4 regions of the Streptomyces sp. NPDC088706 genome follow, and region 4 is predicted to be linked to each of the others. Evidence: riboswitches for the same ligand, from Rfam matches in the RefSeq annotation. Region 4 holds a riboswitch; each other region holds the start of a gene.

Region 1 (4,179 bases), on a different contig from region 4:
CGCATGTGCGGGAAGACGCCGTCCTCCAGGCCGGTGAGGAAGACGACCGGGAACTCCAGGCCCTTGGCGGTGTGCAGGGTCATCAGCGTGATGACGCCGGAGCCGTCCTCGTCCTCGTCGGGGATCTGGTCGGAGTCGGCGACCAGCGCGACCCTCTCCAGGAACTCCGCGAGGGTGCCGGCGCCCTCCGTCTCGGCGCGCTCCTGCTCGAACTCCAGGGCGACGGCGGCCAGTTCCTGGAGGTTCTCGACGCGGGTCTCGTCCTGCGGGTCGGTGGAGGCCTGGAGCTCGGCGAGATAGCCCGTGCGCTCCAGGACGGCTTCGAGCACGACGGCGGGTCCGGCGCCGGACTCGACGACGGTGCGCAGCTCCTCCATCAGCGTGTTGAAGCGCTTGACGGCGTTGGACGAGCGGGCCGCCATGCCGTACGCCTCGTCGACGCGGCGCAGCGCCTGCGGGAAGGAGATCTTCTCGCGCATCGACAGGGCGTCGATCATGGCTTCGGCGCGGTCGCCGATGCCGCGCTTGGGCACGTTGAGGATGCGGCGCAGCGGGACGGTGTCCTCGGGGTTGGCGAGGACACGGAGGTAGGCCAGGACGTCCCGGACCTCCTTGCGCTCGTAGAAGCGCACGCCGCCGACGACCTTGTACGGCAGGCCGACGCGGATGAAGATCTCCTCGAAGACACGGGACTGGGCGTTCGTGCGGTAGAAGACGGCGACATCGCCCGCCTTGGCGTCGCCCTTGTCCGTCAGCCGGTCGATCTCCTCGGCGACGAACTGCGCCTCGTCGTGCTCGGTGTCGGCGACGTAACCGGTGATGCGGGCGCCACTGCCGGCGTTGGTCCACAGGTTCTTGGGGCGGCGGCTCTCGTTGCGCTCGATGACCGCGTTGGCGGCGGAGAGGATCGTCTGCGTGGAGCGGTAGTTCTGCTCCAGCAGGATCGTCGTCGCGCTCGGGTAGTCCTCCTCGAACTGGAGGATGTTGCGGATGGTCGCGCCCCGGAAGGCGTAGATCGACTGGTCCGCGTCGCCCACCACGCACAGCTCGGCGGGGGCGTCGGCCTCCCCGGCCGGGCCGACCAGCTCGCGTACCAGCGTGTACTGGGCGTGGTTGGTGTCCTGGTACTCGTCGACCAGGACGTGGCGGAAGCGGCGCCGGTAGTGCTCGGCGACGTCCGGGAAGGCCTGGAGGAGGTGGACCGTCGTCATGATGATGTCGTCGAAGTCCAGCGCGTTGGCCTCGCGCAGGCGGGCCTGGTAGAGCGCGTACGCCTGGGCCAGGGTCTTCTCGAAACCATCGGCCGCCTGTCCGGCGAAGGTCTCCTCGTCGATGAGCTCGTTCTTGAGGTTGGAGACCTTGGCGGTGAAGGACTTCGGCGGGTAGCGCTTGGGGTCCAGGTCGAGATCGCGGCAGACCAGGGCCATCAGGCGCTTGGAGTCGGCGGCGTCGTAGATCGAGAACGACGAGGTGAAGCCGAGCTTCTTCGACTCGCGGCGCAGGATGCGGACGCACGCGCTGTGGAAGGTCATGACCCACATGGCGTTGGCGCGCGGGCCCACCAGCTGCTCGACGCGCTCCTTCATCTCGCCCGCGGCCTTGTTGGTGAAGGTGATCGCCAGGATCTGCCCCGGGTGCGTCCCGCGCTCGGCCAGCAGGTGCGCGATGCGGTGGGTCAGCACCCGGGTCTTGCCGGAGCCGGCCCCGGCGACGATGAGCAGCGGGGACCCGGCGTGCACGACGGCGGCGCGCTGCTCGGTGTTCAGCCCATCGAGCAGCGCCGCGGCGTCGATGACCGGGCGCGGGTGGCCGTCCCGGTAGTACCCGTCCCGGGGCGGCGGGGGCGCGTCGAAGACGCCCTCGAAGAGTCCCTCCGGCACCGCTTCGGGTGCGTGGTCCTCGGGGGGCGGCGGCGGGCCGTCCTCCGCGGACTGGAGGCCGGTCAGGAAGTTGTCGTCAAAGAGGCTGCTCATCGCCATCCGAGTCTAGAGGGCCGCACCGACAACCTTCCGTCGAAGCCGGGAAGCGGCCACCGGCACCAGCGCGCCACCCGCACGCAAGGAGAGCGGACGTCCACGTTCCGTGAAGGAGTGCCCGGTCGGAGGGGGTGCGGGACCGCGGACCCGGAAAGGTCACGAAAATGTATCGGGCATATCGCTCCACCTCCTTCCCAGCGGTGCCACGGGTTGGCTAGCGTGCTCGGTCAGGTGATCCGTACCTCCCAGAGACGAACCGCGTCTCACGGTCACCTCTGCCGAATCCGCGCTGCCCTCCCAGCAGTTCGGAACCGGGGACCCACACGCAGAACCGGGGTGAATCGGTCCGTACCCTCGCATCCGGACCGTAGGACAGCCTTCCGTTCCGTCCGAACCCGACAGCTAACCCGGTAGGCGGTCCACGGAAGGAGATGCCGGTCTTGGCATCGCATCGCAAGCCGCGCGCGAAGGTGCGCACCACCACCCCCGCCGTCGGGTTCACGACGGCCGCGCTGGCCTCCGTGACGCTTCTCTCCACGCAGAGCGCGACGGCGGCCCCCGCCGAGCCGAAACCGGCCATCGAGGACGTCCGGAAGAAGGTCGACGAGCTCTACCGGCAGGCGGGCAGCGCGACCCAGCAGTACAACCGCGCCAAGGCCGCCTCCACGGCCCAGCGCACCAAGGTCGACACGCTGCTCTCCGACGTGGCGAAGCGGACCGAGAGGATCAACGAGGCGCGCAGGGAGCTGGGGGCCTACGCGGCCGCGCAGTACCGCACCGGTGGCATCGCACCCACCGCGACCTTCTTCCTGGCGGACGACCCGCAGTCCTACTTCGACCAGAACCAGCTGATGAGCCGGGCGACCGAACGGCAGCAGAAGGCCGTCGACGACTTCCGTACGCAGCAGGCCGCGGTGTCGAGGAAGCGCGCGGAGGCCGTGAAGAGCCTGGAGACGCTCACCGAGACCCAGACCGCGCTCCGCACCGGCAAGCGGAACGTGCAGACCAAGCTGACCGAGGCCCGGTCCCTGCTGTCGAAGCTGACCGCCGAGGAGAAGGCGCGGCTGGCGGAGCTGGAGCGCAAGAAGGAGGCCGAGGCCAAGGAGAAGGCGGAGCGGCTGGCCCGCCGCCAGGCCGCCGAGGCCAAGGAGCGGGAGAAGGCCGAGAAGAAGGCGCGCGAGGAGGCCGCGAAGGAGTCCGGCGGGGACAACGGCTCCGGCTCCGGCAGCGGTACGGGGACGAGCCCGGGCTCCGGTACGGGTACGGGTACCGGGACCGGGGCGGGCAGCGGCTACGCCGCCAAGGCCGAGAAGGTGCTGGCCTTCGCCCGCGCCCAGATCGGGAAGCCGTACGTGTGGGGGGCCTCGGGCCCGTCCTCGTACGACTGCTCGGGGCTGACGCAGGCGGCGTGGCGGGAGGCGGGCGTGACACTGCCCCGGACCACCTGGGACCAGGTGAAATTCGGCACCCGGGTCGCCACCGCCGACCTGCGCCCCGGTGACCTGGTCTTCTTCTACGACGACATCAGCCACGTCGGCATCTACAAGGGCGACGGGATGATGATCCACGCCCCGAAGCCGGGGGCGAACGTCCGCGAGGAGTCGATCTACTCCATGCCGGTCTACGGCAGCGTGCGCCCGGCGTAGTGCCGGGCGCGGGGTGGTCGCCTCAGGGCGGCCGCCCCGGAGCCCAGCCATGGCCGGAGGATCGCCAGGCAGTGGGGCAAGCCTTCGCCGGGGCGTTCGCCGGAACTGGGCGTCGTCCGCCCGAACCTGCCGGAATGATCAGTTCCGGCCTCGCATCTCCGGTCATCCGGCGGCGCCCGGACGTCACATCCGGGCAATAGTTGTCATGGCGAACCTTTTCCGTGCGCCCGGATTAGCGTCCCTGGCGGACCCGTCGGTATCCCCCGGCGGGCAGCCGACAGGAAGGATGCCGCCCCCGTGGCCGCGCACCGGAAATCCGCTCACCGGAAACCCAAGCAGCGCCCGTTCACCGGCCCTGCTGCCCGCACCGCCGCCACCCTGGCGCTCGCCGGGGCCGCCACCGCCACCTCGGCCGCCGGCGCCGGCGCCGCACCCGCCGAGCCCGCTCCCACCGCCGCCCAGGTCCGGGCGAAGATCGACCGGCTCTACCACGACGCCGAGGTCGCCACCGAGAAGTACAACGGGGCGAAGGAGAGGGCGTCCGCCGCCACCAGCGC
Region 2 (4,179 bases), on a different contig from region 4:
CGGCGGTGGGGGTCGTTGGACTTGAGGTAGTCCGCCTCGATCGCCTCGCGCTCGACGCCGACCGCGAGCAGCGAGACCGCGATCGACAGACCGGCCCGGTCCTTGCCCGCAGCACAGTGCATGAGGGCGGGCACGCTGTCCTCCGCCAGGGCGTGCAGCACCCGGCTGTGCTCGGCCGTGCGGTCCACGATGGTCGACCGGTACATGTGGATCATGCGCTCGGTGCCCTTGCCGTTCGCCAGGATCGAGCGCAGCTGCTCGATGTTCCCGTCGCGCACCAGCCGCCAGAACTCGGCTCCGTCGGCCGGGTCGGAGAGCGGAATGCTGACATTGCGGACACCGGCCAGCTCGACGTCGTACCCGTCGAGCTGGTGGTCGGCGGAGTTGCGGAAGTCGAAGACGGTGTGCAGCCCGAGCCCGCCGAGGAAGAGCGCGTCCTCGGCGGTGGCGTGCGCCAGGTGGCCGCTGCGGTAGAGCCGGCCGAAGGCGGTGCGCCGCCCGTCCGTGGTGGGGAGCCCACCCACGTCGCGGAAGTTGCGGACTCCGGTCAGTGCGGTCTCGGTCGGCGGGACCTGCGGCACCTGCTGCGTCACGGTGGCTCCTGGAATCTCTGCGTCGGCGCCGCTCTCCGGCGAGGGCGCCCCTGCGACGATACGACATCGGTTCACCAGGCAACCATCAGTGCGCTGACCGGGCGTCAGATGTGGCGCGGGTGCCATGTCCGTATTGGTGTATTTCGCAGAACATGCCCCACTAATGGGGGAGATGGGATTCCCCGGGTGAGCGGGATCATATCCGTGACGGACCGTGGCGGTGGCGCCCGGGCGTTTTCCCGGTATCCGTACGGAAAGCCAAGATCCGTAATCCACGGAGTGTGACGGGAAATCCGGAGCGAAATTGAATCGACCATTCCGGGGTGCATCCGAGGGCTTGTTCCCGTCGTCCTGACTCGTTTACGGTCACCGTCAATCCGGACGGACCGCCTAATCCTGCCGCCGCCCGGAATTCGCATCCACCCACTCACGCGTGGCAGGAGCGGGGGAACCAGGTAAGCCGCCGGCCCGGAGCGATCCGGACCGGCTCGGGGTGAAGTCGCCATCCGGCGGCCGGGCATCTCCAGCTCGAACCCGACAGCTCACCTCGCAGGCGCCGGAGAGGAACCACCCCATGCCCGCAAAGGGTAAGCACCGTCGTCCCAAGTCCGGCCCGATCCACCGCGGCGTCCTCGCCGCGGGCACCGGCGGAGCCGTACTCGCCCTCCCGCTGATGGGCGCCACCGGCGCGCACGCCGCGGAGAAGGCGGCCCCCGCCGCCGCCTCGGCCGCCGCTCAGTCCGCGCCGCAGGCCGCGCCCGTCAAGGCGAAGGCCGCCCCGAAGACGTACTCCGTCGTCTCCGGTGACTACCTCGCCAAGATCGCATCCGAGCACCAGGTCAAGGGCGGCTGGCAGAAGCTGTACCAGGACAACCGCTCGACCGTCGGCGAGAACCCCAGCCTGATCTTCCCGGGCATGAAGCTCACCCTCGGCGCCAAGGCGTCCGGCTCCGCCGCGCCTTCGGAGGCCAAGGAGTCCGCTCCGGCTCCCAAGGCCGCCCCGAAGAAGGCCGAGCCGGCCCCCGAGGCCGCCCCGAAGAAGGCTCCGAAGGCGGACACCGCATCGGCCGACGACTCCGGCACCTCCGCGCAGACCGGCTCCTCCGAGGCCAACGGCTCCGGCTGGTCGGCACCGCTGGCCAGCCCCAACGTCACCACCCAGTACCGTGCCTCCGGCGCCAGCTGGTCCAGTGGCTACCACACCGGCTCGGACTTCCAGGCCGCCTCCGGTACCCCTGTCCTCGCCATCGGACCGGGCACCGTGGTCTCGGCCGGCAACAGCGGCTCGTACGGCAACGAGGTCGTCATCCAGCACGAGGACGGCATGTACTCCCAGTACGCCCACCAGTCCTCGCTCAACGTCTCGGTGGGCCAGACCGTCACCGGCGGCCAGCAGATCGGCCTCTCCGGCTCCACCGGCAACTCCACCGGCCCGCACCTCCACTTCGAGGTCCGCACCGGCCCGAGCTACGGCTCGGACGTCGACCCGATCGCCTACCTGCGAGCGCACAACGTCTCCCTCTGACCCGAGGGCAGCGATAAGTGATCGGGGGGCGGTGCGCGGCGGCGCACCGCCCCTCCGCTTATTCCGGCTTTACCGAAACCTGACCGGGTGGTCTATCTCACCACCCGTCAACCCCGTATTACGGTCGCGTAGGTCACATCGAACCGTGCAGGATATGCGCTTGTGGCAGACGATTCGAGAACCCAGCGACAGAACATCATCGGGTCGTACGCGGCGATCGGGGACAGTTTCACCGAAGGCGTCGGCGACCCCGGCCCCGACGGCACCTTCGTCGGCTGGGCGGACCGGTTCGCGGTTCTGCTCGCCGACCGGCTCCCGGCCCCCGACGCGGCGACGGGCCCCGGCGAGACCCGGCACGGGAACTTCCGGTACGCCAACCTCGCCGTACGCGGACGCCTCCTCGACCAGATCGTCGAGGAGCAGCTCCCCCGCGCCAGGGAACTGGCCCCCGACCTGGTCAGCTTCTGCGCGGGCGGCAACGACATCATCCGGCCCGGCACCGACCCCGACGATCTGGCCGAGCGCTTCGAGCGGGCCGTCGCGGACCTGACCGACGCGGTCGGCACCGTCATGGTCACCACCGGCTTCGACACCCGGGGCGTTCCGGTACTGCGCCACATGCGCGGCAAGATCGCCACGTACAACGTCCACCTGAGGGCCATCGCCGACCGCTACCGGTGCCCCGTGCTCGACCTGTGGTCGCTGCGCTCGGTCCAGGACCGGCGCGCGTGGGACGCCGACCGGCTCCACCTCTCGCCCGAGGGCCACACCCGCGTCGCGCTGCGCGCCGCCCAGGTCCTCGGCCACGACGTGCCGGCCGACCCGGACCAGCCCTGGCCGCCGCAGGCCCAGCGCCGCCCCTTCGACGCGCGGCGCGACAACATCCAGTGGGCGCGGGAGTACCTCGTGCCGTGGATCGGCCGGCGGCTGCGCGGCGAATCGTCCGGCGACCAGGTCGCGGCGAAGCGGCCGGACCTGCTGCCGCTGTAGCCGCCGCTACGCGGACTCCGCCGACGGCCGGGGGACCGCACATCGCCGCGGGTCCGGCAGCAGCGGCAGCGCACGCCGGGACGGGCCCGGTGCCACCGGTCCGTCCGGCGTCGAAGCCGCACCGCGACCGGCCGGTATCCGCTCCAGGACGCCGCCGGCGAACACGTCGTACAGCGGCAGCGTCTCCAGGTGCACATAGCCGATGTGGCAGTCGCACACGGCGAGCGGGCAGGCCCGCGGGGCGAGCGCCCGGCGGTAGCTGCCGTCGTAGAGGTTGCCCAGCTCGGCCTTGACGAAGTGGCAGCGGCGCACCGTGCCGTCACCGTCGACCGAGATCACCGACTCGCCCGTCCGGCAGGGCAGCCCCGCCGAGCGGTGCGGATGCCGGCTGTAGGGGAAGAGCGGGTCCAGCTCGGTCCACCGCTCCGCCTCCTCGTCGGTGTACGTATGCCCCTCGGCGGCGTTGACCCAGAGGTAGACCTCCTCGGGCAGCGCCGCCCGCAGCCGCCGCGCCTCGTCCAGGTGCTCGTCGAACCCCACCACGCCCACGCTGAAGCGGATCCCGCGTGCCGACAGCTCCCGGCACCTGCCCAGGAACCGCTCGTACGGTGTCTGCCCCGGGTGGTACGTACACCAGAGCGCGATCCGCTCCGGGTCGGCGTCCGCCAGCCACGCGGTGCGGCCGCTGAGATTGGTCTGGATGGCGACCCGGCGAATGTGCGGGAGCTGCGACAGCTCGGTCAGCGCGCGCCGGTACCAGGAGCGCACCAGGCCCTCGCCCCACGGCGTGAACAGCACGGAGAGCCGGTCGCCGGTCTGCGCCGCCGCCCACGCGGTGAACCGCTCCAGCGCCTCCCGGTCCGAGGTCAACCGCGCCCGGCTGTCGCGTCTCTTGGCGAACGGGCAGTACGGACAGTCGTAGTCGCACGAGGCCAGCGGGCCCCGGTAGAGGATCGTCAGGTCCACGGGCCGCTCACTTCCGCTCGTACGCGGCCATCGCGGCCCGCACCCCGGGGGAGAACAGCGCGGGCCCCAGCGCGTCCGAGTGCGCCAGGCCCAGCGGGGAGAGCC
Region 3 (4,179 bases), on a different contig from region 4:
ATTTCTGACACCGAAGCGTCGGCCATTGCAGGCCCTATTCGGGCAGCACGAATGAAGCCCTCGGAAATTACTTCTCTTTGTATACGGCGTCCTTGTTAATGACGGACACCCGCGATGTTTACGCCATGTTGCGAAGAACTCACCCGGGGCGGCGGAGCCGCGCGCCGGCCGGGACGGTCCGGGCGGCGCAGCCGGTGGGCGCCGACGGCTCGTTCCGCGTGCTGGGCGGTCAGCGCCCTGGCCCGTTCCGCGTCGCCGCGCGCCACCGCGTCCACGATGGCCCCGTGCTCGACCCAGGAGTCGACCGGGCGAGCCGGCTGCTCGACGGCGTACATCCATGCGATCTTGTGTCTGAGCTGGGTGAGCAGGGCGATGAGGCCAGGACTGCCGGAGGCCTGGGCGAGGGTCTCGTGGAACCATCCGCCCAGCGACCGCAGATCCTCCCCCTCCCCCCGGCGGGCCCGCTCCTGGCCCAGCCTGACCAGCCCGCGGAGCACCTTGAGGTGCGCTTCCGTGCGGCGCTGGGCGGCCCGGGCGGCGCCGAGCGGCTCCAGGAGCATCCGCACCTCCAGCAGGTCGGCGGCCTCCTGCTCGGTGGGCTCGGCGACACAGGCCCCGGCGTGCCTGCGGGTGACGACGAAGCCCTCGGACTCCAGGGTGCGCAGCGCCTCGCGCACCGGGACGCGGGAGACCCCGTACCGCCGTGCCAGCAGCTCCTCGGTGAGGCGGCTGCCGCGCTCGTAGACACCGGAGACGATGTCGTCACGGATCGCCGTGCATACCGAATGCGCGGGAATGCGCATGTCCGAACCTCCGCCTTAATCCCCGCGAAACGCGGCCGGCCGACGCCTGTTCCGTGACTCTATTGCAATCCGCAGCAATTTCCGATGGCAGGCCGGAATTGATGGATATCTTCTGGCCGGAGGCCGGGGACGGAGATGTCGGTCACGGCGGTTTCCCGGCGCATGGCCGAAGGCCCCGGCGGGAAACCGGGGCCTTCGGGCGGGGAGGCCGCGCGAGGCGGGGTCAGACGTTCAGGCCGTGCGAGCGCAGGTAGGCGACCGGGTCCATGTCCGAGCCGTACTCCGGGGTGGTCCGGGCCTCGAAGTGCAGGTGCGGGCCGGTGGAGTTGCCGGTGGAGCCGGAGAGGCCGATCCGCTGGCCGGAGGTGACGCTCTGACCGACGGAGACGCCGATCGAGGAGAGGTGGCCGTACTGGGTGTATGTGCCGTCCGTCATCCGCAGCACGATGTTGTTGCCGTACGCCCCGCCCCAGCCGGCCTCCACGACCGTGCCGGCGCCGACCGCGACGACGGAGCTGCCGGAGGCGGCCTGGAAGTCCACGCCGGAGTGGCTGCCGGAGGACCAGAGCGCGCCGCCCGACTTGTAGCCGGTGGTGACGGACGAGCCGGCGACCGGGAGGTGGAAGGCGTTCAGACGGGCGCGCTCGGCGGCGCGGGCGGCCCGGGTCTTCTCCTCGCGGACCTCCTCGGCGCGGGCGTCGGCCTCGCGCTGGGCCTCCGCCTTCGCCTTGGCCTTCGCGGCCTTGACCTTGGCCTCGGCGGCCGCCTTGGCCTTCGCCCTCGCCAGGGCCTCGGCCTGCTCGTGCTGCACCTGGGCCTGCGCGTCGATCTGCTCGGCGAGCGTGGCATCGAGGGCGATGGCCTGGGCGAGGCCGCTCTCGGCGGCCTTGGGGGTCTCGGGGTCCGCAGCGGCGGCCGGGGAGGCCAGGGAGCCGAGGACTCCGGTGGTGGCCAGGGCCGCGATGCCGGCGGCCTGGGCGCCGCGGCGCGTCAGGCGGCTCGGGGCACGGTGCTTCCCGGTGGCACGGGTGAACGCCATGGAGGAGCTGGTTCCTTTCCTTCCTTCTCGCCTACCGGGTTAGCTGACGGGTTCGGAGCAGGAAGGTCTCCTACGGATTCCCACGCCGGGTCGCGGCACGGGCTTCCGATTCACCCCAGGGACTGCGTGGGTCCCCGGCTCCCCAGGCTCGCGCCTGACAGGGACTCGGCGATGGCTGCCCGGCGCCGCGGATGCGGCATACGGGTGACGGACAGCCGGGCCGACGCTAGGCGGGCAGACTTCCCACCACCAAGCGGACAAGGGGATTTGTCGCGCATCCCACAGGGCGAAGAGTCACTCTCTCCTGCAAAGGGGATGAAAAGGACCTGGCGAATATAAGGGAGGACCCCGGCGAATCCTTGTCCGCCGGGGTCCTCTTCGTTCTGATGTGTGCCGACGGTGCGTCAGCCGCTGACGACGGTCACCTCTCCGATGCCGAGCGCCTTCACCGGCTCCGCGATCTGGGCCGCGTCGCCCACCAGGACCGTGACCAGTCGGTCCACCGGGAAGGCGTTGACCACGGCCGCGGTCGCCTCCACGGTGCCCGTCTCGGCGAGGCGGGCGTAGAGCTGGGCCTGGTAGTCGTCGGGCAGGTGCTGCTCGACCTGGTCGGCCAGTGTGCTCGCCACCGAGGCGGCCGTCTCGAACTTCAGCGGGGCGACGCCCACCAGGTTCTGCACGGCGCTCTCGCGCTCGGCGTCGGTCAGCCCCTCGGCCGCCAGCGTCCGCAGGACCGTCCAGAGGTCCTCCAGCGCCGCGCCGGTGGACTCGGTGTCCACCGAACCGCTGATGGCGAGCATCGCCGCGCCGCCCGCGTCGGGGCCGCTGGAGCGCAGGACCTGGGCGAAGGCCCGTACGCCGTAGGTGTAGCCCTTCTCCTCGCGCAGCACCCGGTCCAGCCGGGAGGTGAGCGTGCCGCCCAGGCAGTACGTGCCGAGCACCTGCGCGGGCCACACGCGCTCGTGCCGGTCGGCGCCGATGCGGCCGATGAGCAGCTGGGTCTGGACCGCGCCGGGGCGGTCCACGATCACCACACGGCCGGTGTCGTCGGCGGTGATCGGCGGGACCGGGCGGGCCCGGCCGGCGTCGCCCGACCAGTCACCGAGGGTGTCGGCGAGCAGGGCGTCCAGGTCGATGCCGGTGAGGTCGCCGACGATCACGGCCGTCGCGGTGGCCGGGCGGATGTGGGCGTCGAAGAAGGCCCGCACGGCGGCGGCGTCGATCCGCCGCACGGTGTCCTCGGTGCCCAGCCGCGGGCGGGACATCCGGGCGGTGGCCGGGAAGAGCTCCTTGGAGAGCTGCTTGGCGGCGCGCCGGGACGGGTTGGCCTGCTCGTGCGGGATCTCGTCGAGGCGGTTGCCGACGAGCCGCTCGATCTCGCTCTCGGCGAAGGCCGGGGCGCGCAGGGCCTCGGCGACCAGGCCGAGCGCCTTGGCCAGCCGGGAGGCCGGGACCTCCAGGGAGACCCGGACGCCGGGGTGGTCGGCGCCCGCGTCCAGGGTGGCGCCGCAGCGCTCCAGCTCGGCGGCGAACTCCTCGGCGCTGTGCTTGTCGGTGCCCTCGGAGAGCGCGCGCGACATGATCGTGGCCACGCCGTCCAGGCCCTCGGGCTCGGCGTCCAACGGCGCGTCCAGGAAGATCTCCACGGCGACGACCTGCTGGCCGGGGCGGTGGCAGCGCAGCACGGTCAGCCCGTTGGGCAGGGCGCCGCGCTCGGGCGCGGGGAACGCCCACGGCCGGGCGGTGCCCGGGGTCGGCTGCGGGTGGTACTCCATGGCTACTCCAGTCACGGCGGCGTCGCTCACTTGTCCGCCCCCTCGGGCTCGTCGGTGCCTTCGGCCTCGTCGGCCGGCTCGATGGGCTCGTAGACCAGCACCGCCCGGTTGTCGGGGCGCAGGGCCGCCCGGGCCGCCTCGCGCACCTCGTCCGCGGTGATGTCCAGGACGCGTCCCACCGCACTCAGAGCGAGCTGCGGGTCGCCGAACAGGACCGCGTAACGGCACAGTTCGTCGGCGCGGCCCGCGACCGTCCCCAGCCGGTCCAGCCACTCGCGCTCCAACTGGGCCTGGGCGCGCTCCATCTCCTCCGGGGTGGGGCCCTCCTCGGCGAACCGGGCCAGCTCCTCGTCGACCGCGGTCTCGATCTGCTCCACCTCGACCCCGCCGGAGGTCTTCACGTCCAGCCAGCCCAGCGAGGGCGCCCCGGCGAGCCGCAGCAGCCCGAAGCCGGCCGCCACCGCCGTACGGTCGCGGCGGACCAGCCGGTTGTGCAGCCGGGAGGACTCGCCGCCGCCCAGCACGGTCAGCGCCAGGTCGGCCGCGTCACAGGCGCGGGTGC
Region 4 (4,179 bases):
ACCTCCCTGGCCGGCCTGCGCCGCCTCGCCCGCCATGACGCGGCGGGCCCGGACTTCGCCGAGCGGGAACGGGAGCTGCTCCACCACCTCTGGCAGCGCCGCACCATCGCGGGCCCGGCCCTCACCCACGCGGCCCGCATGACCGGCATCGGCCCGCGCCCGCGTCCGCGCCCGCCGATGCCGTACGGACACGGGTACGGGCAGGGCCAGTGGTACGGGTACGGGCAGGCGCAGGGTCACGGAACCGGGTACGGCACCCCGCCCCCGCAGCCCTCCCCGTACGGCCGGCACAGCGGGCCCGACGGATACGGGCACGGATACGGCTACGGGTACGGGTACGGCGGGCAGGGCGGACACCACCCCCACGACCCCACCCCGCCTCCCCCGTAGGGTGATTCAGGTGGTTCAGGTGGTCCGGCTCAGGCCGACGCCTCCGTGACCGACGCCTCCGTGAGTACCGCCAGCTCGTCCTCCGTCAGCTCCAGCTCCGCCACGGCGAGCAGCGCGGGAAGCTGCTCGACCGTGCGGGCCGAGGCGATCGGGGCCGCGACCGTCGGGCGGGCGGCGAGCCAGGCGAGGGCGACCGTGGCGATCTCGGCACCCCGTTCCGTGGCGACCTGGTCGAGGGCGGCGAGCACCGCCCGGCCCCGCTCCGACTCCAGGTGCTCGCCCGCCTTCGCGGAGCGGGCGCTCTCCACGTTCGCTCCCGGGCGGTACTTGCCGGTCAGGAAGCCGGAGGCCAGCGCGAAGTACGGGACGGCGGCGAGGCCGGCGCGGGCGGCTGTCTCCTGGAGCGGGCCCTCGTAGGTGGCGCGGGAGACCAGGTTGTAGTGCGGCTGGAGCGCCACGTACCGGGCGAGGCCCTCGCGTTCGGAGAAGTCCAGGGAGGCCTGGAGGCGCTCGGGGCTGATGTTGGAGGCGGCGATGTGGCGCACCTTGCCGTCCTTCACCAGCTGGTCGAGCGCGGTGATGATCTCTTCGACCGGCACGGTCTCGTCGTCGAAGTGCGTGTAGTAGAGATCGATGTGGCCGGTGCCGAGCCTGCGCAGCGACTGCTCGGCCGCGCCCTTGATGGTGGCGGCGGAGAGCCCCTTGTAGTCGGGGTGGGCGCCGACCTTGGTGGCCACGACGATGTCGGAGCGGTTGGAGCGCGAGGCGAGCCACTTGCCGATGACGGTCTCCGACTCACCGCCCTGGTTGCCCTCGATCCAGGCGGTGTAGGCGTCGGCGGTGTCGACGAAGTTGCCGCCGGCCGCCGCGTACGCGTCGAGGACGGCGAAGGACTGCTCCTCGTCGGCCGTCCAGCCGAAGACGTTGCCGCCGAGGGAGAGAGGGAAGACCTGGAGGTCGGAGCTGCCGAGAGTGCGCAGAGAAGTCATGTGTGTTCAACGGCGGCTGCGGAGCCGCGTATTCCGCGCCCCCGCGGCCGGTCCGCCGGACCGGTCCGACTCCCGCCACCGTCCCCGGACGGACCGGGCCCGCTTGCGCCACCCGCCCCCGGACGGACCGGCAGCCCTGACGTCGGGGGGTGAACGTCAGGGCTGCCGGGGTTTCGGAGCGGGTGGGTGGTGCGCCCGCGCGCCGGAGGGGCGCGGAGGGGCGCGGAGGGCTGCCGATTACGGCGGCCTCAGACGGACAGACCCTTGCTGTTCAGCCATGCCATCGGGTTCAGGGCCGAGCCGCCCGCCGTGTGGACCTCCAGGTGGAGGTGGACACCGGTCACGTTGCCGGTCGCGCCCATGCGGCCGATGGTCTCGCCGGTGCTGACCTTCTGGCCGACCGAGACGTCGATCGAGGACTGGTGGGCGTACCAGACCTCCGTGCCGTCCTCGAGCTGGAGGACCGTGCGGTAGCCGTACGAGCCGGACCAGCCGGCCGACGTGATCGTGCCGCTGTGCACGGCCTTGAGCGGCGCACCGGCCGCCCCGGCGAAGTCCAGGCCGGTGTGCTGACCGGAGGACCACATCGCGCCGGACTGACCGTAGGTCGAGGTGATCGTGTACGAGGAGGCGGGCAGCGTGTAACTGGCGCGGAGCTCGGCGAGGCGCTTTTCCTCGGCCTTCTTCTCCGCCGCTTCCTTCGCCGCCTTCTTCTCGGCGGCGACCTCGGCCTTGGCCTTGGCCTCCGCCTGGTCCTGCTGCTTCTTCGCGTCGGCGGCGGCAGTCTCGGCCGCGGCCTTCTCCTCGGCTGCCTTGGCCTCGGCGTCGGCGCTGGCCTGCTGCTGCTCGGCCTGCTGGAGGATGCGGGCGCGCAGGGCCTCGCCCGCGTCGGTGGTGCCCTGCTCGGCCTCGGCGTACGTGATGCCCGCGGTGGTGAGCGGTGCTGCGGTGACCGGTGCGGCCTCGGCGTCCCCGGACATGAAAGCGCCGACGCCGGGGAGGGACTTGGCGTCGGGGAGATTGTCCGCGAGGGAATCGGGAAGAGAGATGGAGACCGGCGGCTTGCTCTGGGCGGTGGCCATGCCACCCGCACCGACGGCCGCTATGACGCCGACCCCGAGGACGGTGGAGCTACGGGCGAGACCCCGCTGCTTGGCCACGCGGTGCTTGCCGCGCACGGGACGGATGGACTCCGCGGTGGGATTCCACTCCTCCCACGTCCGCTCCGGGCCACCGAACGTGTCGGCACTGAAGGGTGACGGGGCCTCAGGAGCAGGCTGATTGGACGCCACGTGGGCGCACTCCTTTCCTTCCTTCTCGCCTACCGGGTTAGCTGACGGGTTCGGAGCAGGAAGGTCTCCTACGGGCCCCTCCGCCTCTCACGAGACGCAGGCTCCCGATTCACCCCATGTAGGTGGTTCCCCGGTTCCCTTGCGGAATTCGGCGCTCGCGCACGGCGCCGTCCTGACGACGGCTGGGACGACCGCGCTGCGTTATCGAACGTTAATAGACAGACGGGCCCGATTCCAAGCTGTTCCTGTTGATCATTAACGCCTCCGACAGGGACCTATCCCCCACAAGCGGTCCGAATCGGGCGACTTGGCGGTCCATCGCCCACACCTCATTTTCTGATGGTGTGTCAACTGTTAAGCGGAGCGGTGTTCCTCAGTTACGCACGGTGTCATCGCCGCGGCCGACGATCTTCACCGTCGTCCGCCGCGGGGGCTGCCCCTCCGCGGGCCGGCTGACCGCGAGCAGCGCCAGGTCGTCCGTCGAACGGCCGCCGGTGTGCAGCCGTACGTCGTCGGTGAGCGCCGAGAGCAGCTCCTCGGGACCGGGGAAGATCCGGCCACGCAGCCGGGCCGCCGGGTCGTAGAAGGACCCGCTCGCGTCCCGGGCCTCGGAGAGACCGTCCGTGAAGGCGAGCAGCGTCGAACCGGCGGGCAGTTCCCACTCGTCGGCCCGGTCGGGCCACACACCCAGGTCCATTCCCAGCGGCAGCGCGGGCACGGACGGCGCGAGGACATCGAGGGACCCGTCCGCGTGCAGCAGGATCGGCTCGGGGTGGCCGCGGTTGACCAGCCGCAGCGAGGCCGAACCGGGCGGGATCTCGGCCAGCACGGCGGTGATGAACCCCTCCATGGCGTCCAGCCCGTACCGCCGCGTCCCCTCCCGCGCGAGCGCCCGCTCCAGCCGCTGCGCGACCCCCTCCAGCGACCGCTCCTGCTCGGCGGCCTCCCGGAACGCCCCGATGATCACCGCGACCGCCTCCACGGCGTCCAGCCCCTTGCCGCGTACGTCGCCGACGACCAGGCGCACGCCGTACGGGGTGTCCGCCACCGCGAACAGGTCCCCGCCGACGAACTCGTCCGCCTGGGCCGCCTCGTACCGCGCGGCCACCTGGAGCCCGCCGATCCGCTCCGCGGGCGTCGGCAGCACGGCCCGCATGGCCGTCTCCGCGATGACCCGCGCCGAGGCCAGCTGCTCGTTGCTGCGGCGCACGACCCCGTTGATGACGAGGGCCAGGGCCGCGGCGGTGAACACGGTGATCATCTCGATGACCGGGACGACCTGGGTGGACGTCCCGTCGAAGAGCCGCATCACGATGACGGAGAGGACCGAGGCCACGCCCGTACGGACCGTGCTGGCCAGCGAGAAGAAGGGCGCGGCGATCAGCGGCGCGGCCACGTACAGGGGAACGGCGGTGAAGTTGGGCGGCGCCAGGGCGTCGAAAACGAGCCCGCCGGCGATCACCAGCAGCGGCAGCAACCGGACGAACCGCCGGGTACCGGCGTTCCGG

The links. A riboswitch is a leader RNA that binds a small molecule or an ion and turns the genes downstream of it on or off. The one in region 4 is predicted to bind cyclic di-AMP.
Positions count from the first base shown of each region.
Region 1: linked by a shared signal. The riboswitch ahead of ACIQAK_RS15075 (NlpC/P60 family protein) and the one ahead of ACIQAK_RS12900 (M23 family metallopeptidase) in region 4 are both predicted to bind cyclic di-AMP.
Region 2: linked by a shared signal. The riboswitch ahead of ACIQAK_RS29330 (LysM peptidoglycan-binding domain-containing M23 family metallopeptidase) and the one ahead of ACIQAK_RS12900 (M23 family metallopeptidase) in region 4 are both predicted to bind cyclic di-AMP.
Region 3: linked by a shared signal. The riboswitch ahead of ACIQAK_RS22510 (M23 family metallopeptidase) and the one ahead of ACIQAK_RS12900 (M23 family metallopeptidase) in region 4 are both predicted to bind cyclic di-AMP.

Region 1 is NZ_JBIVLW010000004.1:414,498-418,676, reverse strand. Features, by position in the region: gene pcrA (DNA helicase PcrA) at 1-1,973, opposite strand, end outside; cyclic di-AMP (ydaO/yuaA leader) riboswitch at 2,243-2,409, shown strand; gene ACIQAK_RS15075 (NlpC/P60 family protein) at 2,408-3,622, shown strand; gene ACIQAK_RS15070 (C40 family peptidase) at 3,920-4,179, shown strand, end outside.
Region 2 is NZ_JBIVLW010000019.1:75,683-79,861, reverse strand. Features, by position in the region: gene ACIQAK_RS29335 (tyrosine-protein phosphatase) at 1-593, opposite strand, end outside; cyclic di-AMP (ydaO/yuaA leader) riboswitch at 1,004-1,162, shown strand; gene ACIQAK_RS29330 (LysM peptidoglycan-binding domain-containing M23 family metallopeptidase) at 1,168-2,118, shown strand; gene ACIQAK_RS29325 (SGNH/GDSL hydrolase family protein) at 2,281-3,108, shown strand; gene ACIQAK_RS29320 (STM4011 family radical SAM protein) at 3,115-4,074, opposite strand; gene ACIQAK_RS29315 (STM4012 family radical SAM protein) at 4,082-4,179, opposite strand, start outside.
Region 3 is NZ_JBIVLW010000010.1:131,687-135,865, forward strand. Features, by position in the region: gene ACIQAK_RS22505 (GntR family transcriptional regulator) at 96-803, opposite strand; gene ACIQAK_RS22510 (M23 family metallopeptidase) at 1,027-1,842, opposite strand; cyclic di-AMP (ydaO/yuaA leader) riboswitch at 1,857-2,023, opposite strand; gene ACIQAK_RS22515 (pitrilysin family protein) at 2,247-3,617, opposite strand; gene ACIQAK_RS22520 (pitrilysin family protein) at 3,644-4,179, opposite strand, start outside.
Region 4 is NZ_JBIVLW010000003.1:749,523-753,701, reverse strand. Features, by position in the region: gene ACIQAK_RS12910 (PrsW family intramembrane metalloprotease) at 1-390, shown strand, start outside; gene ACIQAK_RS12905 (aldo/keto reductase) at 420-1,379, opposite strand; gene ACIQAK_RS12900 (M23 family metallopeptidase) at 1,628-2,671, opposite strand; cyclic di-AMP (ydaO/yuaA leader) riboswitch at 2,683-2,835, opposite strand; gene ACIQAK_RS12895 (PP2C family protein-serine/threonine phosphatase) at 3,045-4,179, opposite strand, start outside.